DNA from 3 places in the Paenibacillus sp. FSL H8-0457 genome. Region 3 is predicted to be linked to each of the others. Evidence: riboswitches for the same ligand, from Rfam matches in the RefSeq annotation. Region 3 holds a riboswitch; each other region holds the start of a gene.
What was found. A riboswitch is a leader RNA that binds a small molecule or an ion and turns the genes downstream of it on or off. The one in region 3 is predicted to bind cyclic di-AMP.
Positions count from the first base shown of each region.

Region 1: another riboswitch for cyclic di-AMP. It lies ahead of MHI43_RS00140 (3D domain-containing protein); the one in region 3 lies ahead of MHI43_RS02245 (hypothetical protein).
Region 2: another riboswitch for cyclic di-AMP. It lies ahead of MHI43_RS30220 (APC family permease); the one in region 3 lies ahead of MHI43_RS02245 (hypothetical protein).

Region 1 is NZ_CP150293.1:27,453-32,146, forward strand. It holds gene MHI43_RS00130 (HD domain-containing protein) at 1-1,147, shown strand, start outside; gene MHI43_RS00135 (TatD family hydrolase) at 1,244-2,008, shown strand; cyclic di-AMP (ydaO/yuaA leader) riboswitch at 2,214-2,428, shown strand; gene MHI43_RS00140 (3D domain-containing protein) at 2,698-3,885, shown strand; gene rnmV (ribonuclease M5) at 4,072-4,617, shown strand; gene rsmA (16S rRNA (adenine(1518)-N(6)/adenine(1519)-N(6))-dimethyltransferase RsmA) at 4,621-4,694, shown strand, end outside.
Region 2 is NZ_CP150293.1:6,690,982-6,695,675, forward strand. It holds gene MHI43_RS30215 (molybdopterin oxidoreductase family protein) at 1-1,125, opposite strand, end outside; cyclic di-AMP (ydaO/yuaA leader) riboswitch at 1,611-1,805, shown strand; gene MHI43_RS30220 (APC family permease) at 1,972-3,798, shown strand; gene MHI43_RS30225 (formate/nitrite transporter family protein) at 3,937-4,694, opposite strand, start outside.
Region 3 is NZ_CP150293.1:512,764-517,457, reverse strand. It holds gene MHI43_RS02250 (hypothetical protein) at 133-543, opposite strand; cyclic di-AMP (ydaO/yuaA leader) riboswitch at 673-841, opposite strand; cyclic di-AMP (ydaO/yuaA leader) riboswitch at 1,384-1,556, shown strand; gene MHI43_RS02245 (hypothetical protein) at 1,693-2,154, shown strand; gene MHI43_RS02240 (proline dehydrogenase family protein) at 2,304-3,224, opposite strand; gene pruA (L-glutamate gamma-semialdehyde dehydrogenase) at 3,421-4,694, shown strand, end outside.

The DNA of each region.
Region 1 (4,694 bases), 490 kb from region 3:
CCTGACCTTTCATGGAGCAGAGCACAGCCGATTCTCCCATTCTCTTGGAGTCTATGAAATTACGAGAAGAATCATCTCTCAATTCGAACGGAGAGGGTATTCCGATTGGCCTGCCGAGGAACGGCAAGTTGCGCTCTGCGCGGCGCTGCTGCATGATGTAGGGCACGGGCCTTTTTCCCATTCCATAGAAGAAGCTTTTCATATGAACCACGAGGATTGGACATGCCGGATCCTGCTCGGAGATACTTGCGTCAATCGGGTACTGCAGGAGCTCGGTGCCGATTTTCCCGAGAAGGTCGCCTCCGTTATTAACAAAACCTACGATAAGCCAATTGTCATGAATCTGGTCACTAGTCCGCTGGATGCAGACCGGATGGATTATTTGCTAAGGGATGCTTACTATACGGGAGTCAATTATGGAACGATTGATATCGACCGAATCTTGCGGATGCTGCGGCCGTACCGCGATCGGGTCGTCGTGAAGGAATCGGGCATGCACGCGGTGGAGGATTATCTCATGTCGCGGTATCAGATGTACTGGCAGGTGTATTTTCATCCCGTCACCCGAAGCTCCGAAATCATCCTGCGCCAAATCTTTCGCCGGGCCAAGGAGCTGCATGACCGTGGATATGCTTTCCGTTTCATGATCGAACCGCTGCCTGCGTTGTTTTCGGGGAACATTGGCGTACACCAATACTTGCGTCTTGATGAAGCCTTGATTCAAACGGCCTTTCTGCAATGGACGGAGGAGGAAGACCCGCTTCTTAGCGAATTATGCGGCCGTTTCATGCACCGAAAGCTCTACAAATATGTAGAAATCGACAACATCGATCTGGAAACCATCGACGGGATCCGCCAAGCGTTCCGCGCCGTGGGGCTGCATCCGGAATATGACCTGGAGATTGATTTTCCAACGGATCTTCCTTATGATAAGGTTCATTCCGATATGCCGCTTAACGAGAAACAGATTCTCCTTCTGGACCGGCATGACGAGCTGAGGGAAATCTCGGAGGTATCCGATATCGTACGCTCGATCAGCGGCATTCATAAAGGGCGGTACCATCTTTATTATCCGGAGGAGAAGGTGGACCCGCTCCTGGGTCAAATGCCGGAGACGATAGCCGACGTTTTCAAACAACAGCATTAAATCAAGCAAAACAGGACAACCGTTAATCCCCTTGCATTCAACCAACTAATGGAAAATAGACGACATAGAAACGACAGGAAGGAGAGTGTGGATAGTATGCTGTTCGACACGCACACTCATATGGACGCTCCCCAATTCGACGAAGACCGGGAAGCTGCAATTCATCGGGCGCTTGAAGCCGGCGTTACGCGGATGATCAATATCGGATTTAACCGGGAGACGATCCCGACCACGATGAAGCTGGCTGAGACTTATGATTTTATATATGCAGCGGTAGGATGGCATCCTGTAGATGCGATCACCATGGAGGATCAGGACCTGGATTGGATCGCCTCTTTATGCAGTCACGATAAAGTGGTGGCAATCGGGGAGATCGGCTTGGACTATCATTGGGATACGTCCCCCAGGGAAGTGCAGCACCGCGTGCTTCGGCGCCAGATCGGGCTTGCCCGGGAATTGAACATGCCCATTGTCATTCATAACCGGGATGCGCATGAAGATATCGTTAACATTTTGCGTGAGGAAAAAGCCTCTGAGGTCGGCGGTGTCATGCATTCCTTCTCCGGAAGCTGGGAAACGGCCAAAATGTGCCTGGATATGGGATTCCATATCTCGTTTGGGGGGCCGATAACGTTCAAGAATGCGAAGCAGCCCAAAGAGGTTTTGGCAAAGGTTCCGCTTGATCGATTATTGATCGAAACGGACGCGCCTTACCTGACACCTCATCCCTTCCGCGGGAAACGAAATGAGACCGCATATGTAAAATTGGTGGCGGAGGCGGCGGCCGAAATTAGAGGGTTGTCCTATGAGGAATTGGCCCAAATTACCACCAAAAATGCACTGGAACGATTTGGTATTTAACGAAAACAAGAGAAAAAGCCATGAAAAAGGGAGCATTTTCGATTAATTAAAGTTTTTTAATCAGAAAAGGCGTTGATATTACAATATTTTAACCTTTTACTTGAGAAAATGTGGTTGAATGTCGCTTTACAACCTGCATACAAACAGGATATCATCTTTTCAGTGATAAGAAGCTGCGATGTGCAGATCGCAGCCGAATATTTCATGAACCGTCTCGCTTAATCTCCGAAATTCTGGAGAACGGGGGAACCGATACTGCGGTGCATACTGGTCTGGATGCACGAAGCTGTATTTGATTTCTTTTTCGGGTCTTTGGGGTGAATTTGAAGGATCTCGCCATGAGCGGGCATCCGGATATAGGGCGTCTCTCTTACGTCCGAACCCGACAGCTAACTCCGTAAGCGAAATAAGAGGGGAAATCTCGTGCATACCATTTCCATGATTTCATTCATCAGGAAGCCACGTTAGAGCCTCTAGTACTCTTTCAATGGCTTCTTTTATTTTTGAATAATGGAGACGGGTCCATCATACTCTTGGTAAACAGGAGGTGATGGCAGATGGACGGAAGACGGGAATTGACGCAGGGTGTAGATAGATAGCAGGGCGCCCTGTGAGAAAAATTGCTATAGTCACGTCAAATGCATTCATGCGTTTACCTAGACGGCGGGACTATGAAGGAGGATGGAATAGTGGGCATTTTTCAACCTGAAGAAACCCATGAATCACAATCATCCAGCATGTCTTACGCATTGAGATGGAAGCATGACAATTTGCGTCAACTGATGTTGCTCGGCGCCATGGGTGCCGTTACGGTATCACTTCTCATATCGTTGGTTGTACATGACCAGGCAGGCAAGGAAGTTCAGCTTGTCGTCGACGGCCGGGTCACTACGGTGGAAACACGTGGATCGTTGCTGCAGGAATTGCTGGATGAGCAAGCGATCACGTTGAGTCCCCAAGATCAAATTTCGATGCCCCTGAACGGCGCAATCCGGGACGGAGACCGAATTATTATTGACAGAGCTATTCCAGTCAACGTTACGGTAGGCAGCAAAACCAAAACCATATTTACATCCCAGGATACAGTTGATCATGTACTCAAAGAGGCTGGCGTTACGATCCAGGGTGAAGATATAGTACAACCGTCGCAAGACACGAAGCTGACCAGCAATATGAATATCAATGTCGTTCGCGTCACGAAGCAAAAAGTTAAGGAAACGGAAGACCGCGAGTTCCGCGTGATCAAGACGGCCGATCCATCGCTTGAAAAGGGCGATAACCGCGTCATTCAGCGGGGCGAGTCTGGTCTTATGGTGAACCATTACGAGAAGGTCTACCACAATGGCAAGCTGGTTTCCAAGACGAAGGTCTCCCAACAAATCGAACGCAGAACGAAGGATAAAATCATTGCCGTAGGCACGAAAAAAGTGGAGAAGCCTGTTATCGTCCAGGCGGCAGCCACCGATGTAAAAGCTACACCGGCTAAATTGTCCGGCACGAAAAAAGTAACGACCGCCAAGGCTGTGGAGAACAACGTGGTTTCCCGCGCAGGCGTTGATTTTAAATACAAGAAGGTATTGAACAACGTGTCGATGACCGCGTATTCCGCCGAACAGCAAGGAATCGGTACGCGTACCGCATCCGGCACACGCGTTACGGAAGGTCGCACCATCGCCGTTGATCCTAATATCATCCCGATCGGATGGTGGGTCTACATCGAAGGCATCGGTTTCCGCCGTGCTGAAGATACGGGAGGCGCCATTAAAGGCAACAAAATCGATGTCTATTACGATTCGTTGAAATCGGCCATGAATTTCGGCCGGAAGAGCGGCCGCACCGTTTACGTGATCGGTCCGGTTAAACCTGAATTGAACTAGACGCATGAATTCCAATTTACTTTGCCATTCTAATGCTATACTATTTAGCTTATAATATATGATGATCAAGAAGAGGGAATATTTCCTCTTCTTTTGTTTTGTTAAGACCGCAGTAATCAAGGCTAAACGGGTTGAGCCTTAACGTTGTACAGGCCTGCTCTGCTTGGGAAGGAAGAGAACGAACGCATGATTAAAGAAGTGATTGTCGTGGAAGGCAGGGACGATACCGTTGCCATTAAACGGGCCGTAGAAGCCGACACGATCGAAACCGGCGGTTCAGCGATCAACAAACAAATCCTGAAGCGCATAGCGCTTGCCCAGGAGCGCAGAGGCGTTATCATATTGACGGATCCTGACCATGCGGGTGAACGAATCCGCAAAATCGTGGATCAGGGCGTACCCGGCTGCAAGCACGCCTTCATTCCGGAAGCGGATGCTACCCGGAAAGGGGATATCGGCGTGGAGAATGCCTCGCCAGAGGCGATACGGCGCGCGCTGGAGCGGGTTCACACGTCTTTTGAGGGTGGAGAGAGCCTGATCAGTTTGGAGGATATGCTGGAGGCAGGATTATCGGCTCACCCGGAGGCTGCGGCAAGACGAATGGCGATGGGTAATCTGCTGGGCATCGGATACTGCAACAGCAAGCAGTTCCATAAACGATTGGCCATGTTTCAAATATCGCGGGAAGAATTTCTGGCAGCACTTGCACAGCTGGAAGAAGGGGGCGTTTAGCTAATGAATCGGATCGAGGATATATCAACACCAAGACGGACGAAGGAGATCATCTCGCGCCATGGATTCTCCTTCAA
Region 2 (4,694 bases), 940 kb from region 3:
CATGGCAAGCGCTTCGCCGATCCGGTTCATGTTAATCGTGCGCGCTTCGGGATTCGGCCGGAGATCGGGACGCTCAAGCGCGTCGCTATCCATGCTGTTATAACCGCCGTTCGACTTGGCGGCCCCTCCGCCCCGCTTCAGCCATTGTCCGGTCAAAGCGGGAAGCGCGGCAATGCTGCGCACCGTCAAGCCGCCGTTGTCGTGATGCTGAAGACCGTTGCCGATATGGATGTAGGAGGTATCGGCCCGGCCGTAGAGCTCGGCCAATTTCTCGATATCCTCGATCGAGATGCCGGTAATGGAAGAAACGTGCTCCGACGTGTATTCTTTGACGTGCTCGCGCAAGGCTTCATGACCAATCGTATACTTGCGGAGGAATTCCTCATTTATCATGCCGTCACGGAACATGATGTGCATGAGGCCGACGGCCAGCGCCGCATCCGTGCCTGGATACAGCGGAATGAACCAGTCGGCCCATTGCCCCGTCTGGTTCTTGTGGACATCGATCACAACGACCTTGGCACCGGCTTTGCGCGCTTTCTCTGCAATCACCATCTGGTGCATATTGGTGCTGACGATGTTGCCGCCCCAGACGAGGATGACGTCGGCTCGTACGGTGTCCTCCGGAACGGTTCCCCCATTAAACCCCATCACGGATTTCCAGCCCTCATTGCCCGCGGAATTGCAGATCGACTGCTTCAGGCGGCTGGCACCCAACCTGTTGAAGAATCTGCGGTCCATGCCGTCGACGCTCAATATCCCCATATTGCCGTAGAAGCTGTAGGGCAGGATGCTCTCGGAGCCGTATTCCTCGATCAAGCCCTTATAGCGTCCGGCAATCTCCTGAATGGCTTCGTCCCAGCTGATCCGCTCGAAGGCGCCCTCACCCTTGGGACCTACCCTTCGCAGCGGATAGAGCACGCGTTCCGGATGGTACACCCGGTGTGCCATATTACGGACTTTATTGCAGATGGCTCCCTGCGTAATCGGATGCTCCGGATTACCGGTCACCTTGACGATTTTTCCGTTCTCTTTATGCAGCAGCAGGCCGCATGTATCGGGACAATCCAACGGACATACCGCCGGAAATACGCCGTTTTCCTGATGAATCATCGCTTGAGTCATTTCGTACTTCCCCCTTATGCTCGGCTGCATCATATCCCTTTATCTTAAAAGAAAATCGGGGTTCCAGTAAAGTCATACATTTTTTTCTAATCAGGTGATTCACTTTTCTCCCCCCCGGGTATATTCCTATCAAGAGCAAAGAAGAGTAACCCAGACCCTTTCTCTTCCTTGCCGAATCATGGACCACTCCCAAAAAAATTCGCCATGCCAGTGTCTCCTCCCCCGAGACCGGCATGGCGAATTTGTTTATATGGCATCCTCCCAGTGACCGATGTTCCCCGCGACTAACCTTCCATATTATAGAAACTCGTGATTTTCGCAGAAAACATGCAAAATAAAAAGCCTGTCAAAGCCACGTCTTTATGTAAGCGCTTATCTGTCATTTTTTATAAATAATTCTGTTCGAATGATCGTTGGAGGATGTTTTACAAACGATTGGAGCAGGCGTAATATACTATTCAGCTTCGAAAACATTCTTCATATTCACATGACATTCGCTTAATTTCCATGATGGAAAGCGGGGGAACCAACCGTATGGAGGGATACCTATAGGATCCTTCAACCATACTATGGGGTGAATCCTGATGCGTCGCGTACGTACGCCGCGATGGAATCAGGTAGGGCGACTCTCACCGCCCGAATCCGACAGCTAACCTCGTCAGCGTTGATCGGGAGGGTTGTGAACTTGTGATCAAACACAGGGTTCTAACCTGTGTTTTTTGTTTGCCAAAAATCAGCATAGGAATGGTGACCGTTCCTATGTCCAGCATATAAAAAACACCGATAGAAGTCCGTTCAGGGAGCTTCTACCATGAACTTAATCTTAAGCGGCGGTGAAAAACAACCATGTTATCCTCAATCAAGCGCTTCCTCATCGGAAGACCGCTTAAATCAACGGAATTAGGCGAACAAAAGCTGAATAAAACCAAGGCGCTGGCCATCCTGTCATCCGATGCGCTATCGTCCGTGGCCTATGGCCCGGAACAAATCCTCATTGTGTTGATGACCGTCGGGGCAGCTGCCTATTGGTATTCCATACCGATTGCCGTCGGCGTCCTGGTCTTATTGCTGGCACTTATCCTGTCGTACAGACAAATTATTTTCTCCTATCCGCACGGCGGCGGCGCATATGTCGTGTCCAAACGGAATTTGGGCATGTACCCGGGGCTGGTGGCCGGCGGTTCCTTGCTCGTGGACTATATCCTGACGGTTGCGGTCAGCGTGTCGGCCGGGACGGATGCGATCACGTCGGCTTTTCCGGAATTGCACGCCTATAATCTGCCGATCTCTATCGTGTTCGTTCTATGCTTGACCGTATTGAATTTAAGAGGAGTTACGGAGTCGGCCTCCATATTGGCTTATCCGGTTTACCTGTTCGTGCTTGCGTTATTTATCCTGATCGGGGTAGGGATATTCAACATTGCCACAGGCCATGCGTCTCCGGAGCTTCATACGCCGATCGGCACGCCCGTAGCCGGGCTGAGCTTGTTCCTGCTCCTGCGCGCATTTGCCTCGGGCAGCTCCGCCCTGACCGGCGTGGAGGCGATTTCCAATGCCATTCCGAATTTCAAAGACCCGGCCCCGAATAACGCCGCCAAAACTCTGGTGGCGATGGGATCGCTGCTGGCCCTGTTATTTTCGGGCATCGTTTTCCTGGCTTATTACTATGGGGTCAGTCCCAGCGAACAAGTCACGGTCGTTTCCCAAATTGCCGAGCATACCTTCGGGCGAAATGCGCTTTATTACTTCATACAAGGGACAACGGCCTTAATTCTGATCCTCGCCGCCAACACGGGGTATTCCGCTTTTCCCCTGCTGGCCGTCAATCTGGCGAAGGATAAGTTCATTCCTAGAATGTTCACCGTCCGCGGCGACCGTCTGGGATACTCGAACGGAATCATTATTCTTGGATTTTTCTCCATTCTGCTGCTGCTGGCTTTTGAAGGCAAAACCGAGCATCTGATTCCGCTGTATGCCGTCGGCGTGTTTATCCCGTTTACCCTCTCCCAGACCGGGATGATGGTGAAATGGATTCGCGAAAAGCCCGAAGGCTGGATCGTCAAGCTGATCATTAACACCACCGGCGCATGCATCAGCTTTATCGTGACCATGATCTTCTTCTTTACGAAATTCGCCCAGGTGTGGTCCGTCCTGATATTCCTGCCGCTGATCATCTGGATTTTCACCCGGATCCGCAAGCATTACGAGGCGGTAGCGGACCAGCTCCGGATTACGACCTGCGAGCCGGTTAAGCCGATTGAGGGGAATGTCATCATCCTGCCTGTGGCAGGAATCACGCATGTGGTGGAGAACTCGCTGAATTACGCCAAATCGCTGGGAGCGGGCCAAATCATCGCGGTGTACGTGCCGTTCGAGCGGGAGGAGGAAGTCGCCTTCCAGGAAAAATGGAAAAAGTGGCAGCCGGACATCCGGCTGGTGACGCTGCACTCGCCTTATCGGAGCATCATTCAGCCGCTGACGAAATTCATCGATACCGTGCAGCGCAAGGCCAGCGAATCCGACTATCAGGTTACCGTCGTCATTCCGCAGTTCATCCCCAAGAAGGGCTGGCATAATTTCCTGCACAATCAATCCAGCCTGCTCATCCGGGCACATCTCCTGTATCGGAGAGACGTGATCATCACGACGGTTCCCTACCATTTAAAAAAATAGCGGGCTTGTTCCCTGCTTGATTCATTACTGGGAACAGCCTCGCCCATCACGACAAAAAAACTGCGATCAACCGCTGCCTTTCATCAAGGACGGTTGAACGCAGCTTTTTTTGCCCAGACGCTTGCCAGGCCTCCGGCATTAGGAAACGTTCTGCGCGGAATGAACCTGTTGAGGGGAGCTAGCCGATGGCACAGGCGTCTGCTCGCCGCGCGGAGCGGCTGCGGCTTGATTCTCCTGCTTTAAATAAACGGTTCCGTATGTCGCTCCCACAAATAACGCGCCGCCAACGAAATTGCCCAGCCATACCGGAATGAAGTTCATCAGATACTCGCCCCAGCTGTAATAGCCTTCAAAAATCGCGGCCGGGATGAGAAACATGTTGGCCACCACGTGCTGAAACCCGATGGCGACAAACGCCATGGTCGGAAACCAGATCCCGAGAATTTTGCCGCTCATCTGATCCGATCCGTAGGACAGCCATACGGCGAGGGCTACGAGCCAGTTGCACCCGATGCCCGACAGGAAGGCTTGCAGGAAGCTGTCGTCCAGCTTATGCCCGGCCATATCCACCAGTTTCTCCAGGTAAACGCCGCTGCCTGTCATACCGGTCACATGTCCGAAGAAGTAAGCGACGAATAACGCTCCCAACATATTGCTGACCGTGACAAGCGCTAAATTCCGCATCATCTCCTTCGTGGAAATTCGCCGCTTGAATCTGGCCAAGGACACGGCCATCATGTTGCCCGTCAGCAGCTCCCCGCCTGCAAGCAGGACAAGAATCAATCCGACGGGGAATACCGCAGCGCCTATAAAACCGGCAATCCCTCCCCATTCTGGAGACGCTCCGGCAATCACGCGTATGTCAAGCAAAAAGCCGAGCGCAATAAATGCCCCCG
Region 3 (4,694 bases):
TTCCGAAACCACGCGCCCGCACCAGGACATAAACAGCATGAGCAGTCCGTAGGTTCCTCCCAAAATGAGCACCATAACTAAATCCTGCATGAATGTAACCTCCCCTAACTCTTGTGGCGTCAGTCCAAACGCTTAGCTCATTACGGATGCCATCAGAAAGGACACCTGATGATGATTCGTATGAAGCACCACATCGGCACCCAGCCCTTTGTATATCAAGCGCGGATTGCCGGAATGGGTGATCACGTAAATCGACTCCGAGGTCCATGTCCGGCAGATCCGTAAATAGCGGCAGCACAGATTCAAGCTGCTTTCGAACAGAAACACCTTGCTGACGGGAAACTCGGGAATGATCCAGGTCTGCTCGTCTCTTGTATCAATCAAAATGATGGGTCTGCAGCCCAGTTCTCGCAGCCTCTGCTGCTCAGCCCGGTTGTTGGCTATGGCCGCAAACGGAACACGTTTGTGAATCAGCTGGCGGACGAATTCCTCCCCGGCCTTGTTCGGCGCGGATACCAGGATGAATTCCTGTGGTTTCTCCATCTTCGTTTCTCCTCCTAAGGTCAGAAAGAGAAGGCAACAACAAAGAAGCCTGCGGAAAGAGAAGAACTCTTCCCGCAGGCTTCTTACAGGCCACGGTGAAATACACCGTGGCCCAAGTCCACGACAATCGTTGCCTCTCTCGATACGCTTACGAGGTTAGCTGACGGATTCGGGCGTGAGAGTCGCCCTACCCATAGACCGTTATCTTGTCTACAGGATTCACCCCAGAGAGATCAGGTTCATCTCCCGACTGGTTCCCCCGTTCCTTTTCCATTCAAGGACTCAGCGAAAATTAAAAACGAGTAGCATGTTATTCTATTAGCCATTGACTTGTCATCCAGACTGGGCATAACAGCACAGCAACAGGAGGTTCACGCGGTGAGAGTCGCCTCTACCTTCAAATCTCAGCAAGGCCCATGGTGCCTTCTCCTAAGATTCGATCCATAAAGCGCCAGGCGCAGCTCTCACACTGCCTTTACCTTCATGGAACGGCTGCCCGTATGCCTTGGTCGTTGATAACCGTCAATTCATAGTTCGTATCATACGTCCGGCCCTGCAGGATGTAAATGTGAGCAAAAACACATCTGGCGTTATGTCGAACAGGAACCAAGCAGTATTTCGTCTTTATCTTCCGTATACTGCTCTATACTATGTATTTCTCTTGTTTTCTCTTATTTATCGCAATCCAACGAGATACCGAGATTTTGCCACGATAATAGATGACACGGCCGATTGTACGCGTTTTCTTTTACCGTTTTCATCACATTTCGGAATCTATTCGTCCCATACGGTCATTTACTTTTCGTTTCCTCCGGCGTATGATTCATCCATCTATTCGAAACACGTTATACGCCGAGCTCCCGACAGACCGGGAGACGGGGGAACCAAAGTCACCAGTCTTCGATTGGTGAATGGGGTGAATCCGCTGCGCCTAGGATCGAAGGGCCCAGTGGTAGGGTGCTCTCAGTCCGAATCCGTCAGCTAACCTCGTAGGCGCGTTGTTGAGAGAGAATACCATCCAAGCTTTGGCATAGCGGCCGCCGGAATTGGGGCTCTAACCATAAATAGGCCTGGAGAGCGGGGTTTCTCTGCTCACCAGGCCTATTTGCCGTGCATATAACATTCTTATAAAGGAGCGTAGATCATATCATGACGAAACTCATCGAGGCAGCGCTTACACCCGTCATCGAAACCGCAGTGCCTGCATTAGGTGAAGAGACTATCCGCCATATGGAGATATTTCGTTTCGACCGGGGTTCGGCCGAACGTTTTATCCCCTGGAGCGATCACAGCAGGAACTGCGGCTTGTTCAAAATCAGCTGTAAAAACGCATCCGGGTATGCCGAATATGCGCTGCCCAGCACAAGAGAGTTTGCGGATCTGGTTCGCTGGGCATCCGTATTCTCAAGGCTGAGAGGCATGCACGTGATGGAAGCCATTCGCTATGTCCAAAAGCAGCAATGGGGATCCGTACGGATGCTGTTGGCGGTATCGGCCCTCGCCGATTTAGAGGCCAATCAGCATCAGCACATTAGCCGGAAGCGGTTAGGCAGTCTGCCGCTGGAGCGTTCCTTCCTGATGGATTGCTCGGAGGCGTATTATCATTTCTAGGGGCAGCAGCTACAGAGAGCTACTATCCCCGTTTCCTTTGGATTGGGCACTTCTAAGCAGCCTGATGTTTTTTGAAACCATGAAGAACCCCGTCAAAAAGCCACTTATTTCATCAGGCATTTTGACGGGGTTCTGCAATCGGATCCCGCTCACTTGAACATATTTTTGAGCACCATCATCAGATTGGCCGGCTTCTCTGCCAGCCTCCGGGTGAAATACGGGTACCACATCGTTCCATAGGGCATATAACACCGGATACGGTAGCCGTCCTGCGCAAGCGCTGCTTGATCGTTCATCCGCAGTCCATACAGCATCTGAAATTCATAGTCCTGTTTGTCTATGCGGCTCTGCTCGGCAAATACCTTCACCCAGTCGATGATGTTGTCGTCATGCGAGGCAATCGCGACGTAGGCCCCTTGGTCGAAATGCATTTTGACCAATTTCTTGTAGTTGTCAATGACCTCCCGCTTCTGCTGAAAGGCGATGGTTCCCGGCTCTTTGTACGCGCCCTTTACTAGCCGTAAATTAACGCCGGCCCTTAACAGATTCTTCACGTCCTCCTCCGTACGGAACAAGTAGGCCTGCATCACGGTCCCCACATTGGTCAGCCCCTCCTTATGAAGGCGGAGCGTCATATCGATGGTTGCCTGGGTATACGGCGAATCCTCCATGTCCAGGCGAACGAAGTTGCGGTGCTCTTTAGCCTTTCTTACCACCGACCTGATGTTTTCGTAAGCCTTCTCGGGGTCCAGGGCCATGCCCATCTGCGTCGGTTTCAAGGATACGTTCGATTGCACTTCGCGCCTCCCAATCCCTTCCACCAGCTTCAAATATTCCTCTCGGTACCCGGCCGCTTCATCCAGCGTCGTAATGCCCTCCCCCAAATGATCCAGCGTAACGAGAATGCCTTTCGCGTTCAGCCTCTCGATTTCGTCCAGCGCCTCATCCAAGGTATCGCCGGCAATGAATCGGCCAGCCAATTTCCGGCCGTACTTGATCGACAGCCATTTCACGAGTTTATTGCCGGACACCGTCAGGATCACTTTACGGTAAAGCTCGGTTCCGTCCATGCGCGCGCCCCCTTTGCAAGGTAACCAAAATGACTCTATCTAACTCATATGCAAAAATCATGACGGCATGCAGGGAGACATACATATTTAAATAGAGGTTTTCACCAGGAGATCCTAACCATGCCACCATGACGATCCGCAGCTGGACCATTGGCCTGAAGCTTCGATTCATATCATGTTAAGGAGGGGCCTCCCCATGCGAGCACCTTTTCGGAACGAACCATTTATGGACTTCAACAACGAGTGGAACAACAAGTTATACGATGCGGCGTTATCCGGGGTCGAAGCCGAGCTTGGCCAATCGTACCCCTTGGTTATCGGCGGTGCCAAAATCCATACGGAACGTACCGCTAAGTCGGTCAATCCGTCGCGCAAACGCCAAGTCATCGGCGTCGTGTCCCAAGCGGATACTAAGCTTGCCGAGCAAGCCATTCAGACGGCGGCGCGTACCTTTGAGACGTGGAAGCACACCGAGGCGAACGAGCGGGCACGCTACCTGTTCAAGGCCGCGGCAATCATGCGGCGGCGCAAGCTCGAGTTCTCCGCGCTGATGACCCTCGAAGCCGGCAAGACGCGTGCCGAAGCGGACGCGGATACGGCCGAAGCGATCGATTTCATGGAGTTCTATGCACGCGAAATGCAGCGCCTGAGCGCGCCCCAGCCGCTGACGGTCCACGAGGAGGAAGAGAATCATCTCGATTACATCCCGCTTGGCGTCGGCATCGTCATTCCGCCTTGGAACTTCCCGCTCGCGATTATGGCCGGTATGACCACGGCGGCCATCGTCTCCGGCAACACCGTTGTGCTGAAACCGGCGAGCACCACCCCGGTCATAGCCGCCAAATTCGTGCAGCTTCTGGAAGAAGTCAGCCTGCCTCCGGGTGTCGTTAACTTCCTGCCTGGTCCGGGTCAGGAAGTGGGCGACTATTTGGTGGATCACCCTTTGACCAGGTTTGTCAGCTTTACGGGTTCCCGCGACGTTGGACTGCGAATTCAAGAGCGTGCGGCCAAAACGCAGCCGGGGCAGCGATGGATCAAGCGCGTCATCGCCGAAATGGGCGGGAAAGACGCCATCATCGTGGACAACGAAGCCGATTTGGACCTTGCTGCGGATGCGATTACCGCTTCGGCCTTCGGCTTCTCCGGCCAGAAATGCTCCGCCTGTTCCAGAGCCATCGTGCATGAGGACGTCTATGATACCGTGCTGCAGAAGGTCATCGAGCGCTCCAAGAAGCTGGTGATCGGAAGCCCCTCCCATGCCGAGGCTCAGGTGGGACCCGTCATCGACGATAAGGCGTACCGTAAAATTCTCGACTATATCGAAATCGGAAAAAGCGAAGGCAAGCTGGTACTTGGCGGATTTCCGGGCGATCCGGAGGGGTATTTCATTCAGCCTACGATTTTTGCGGATGTGGACAGCACTGCCCGTATTTCCCAAGAGGAAATCTTCGGCCCGGTGGTGGCCTTCAC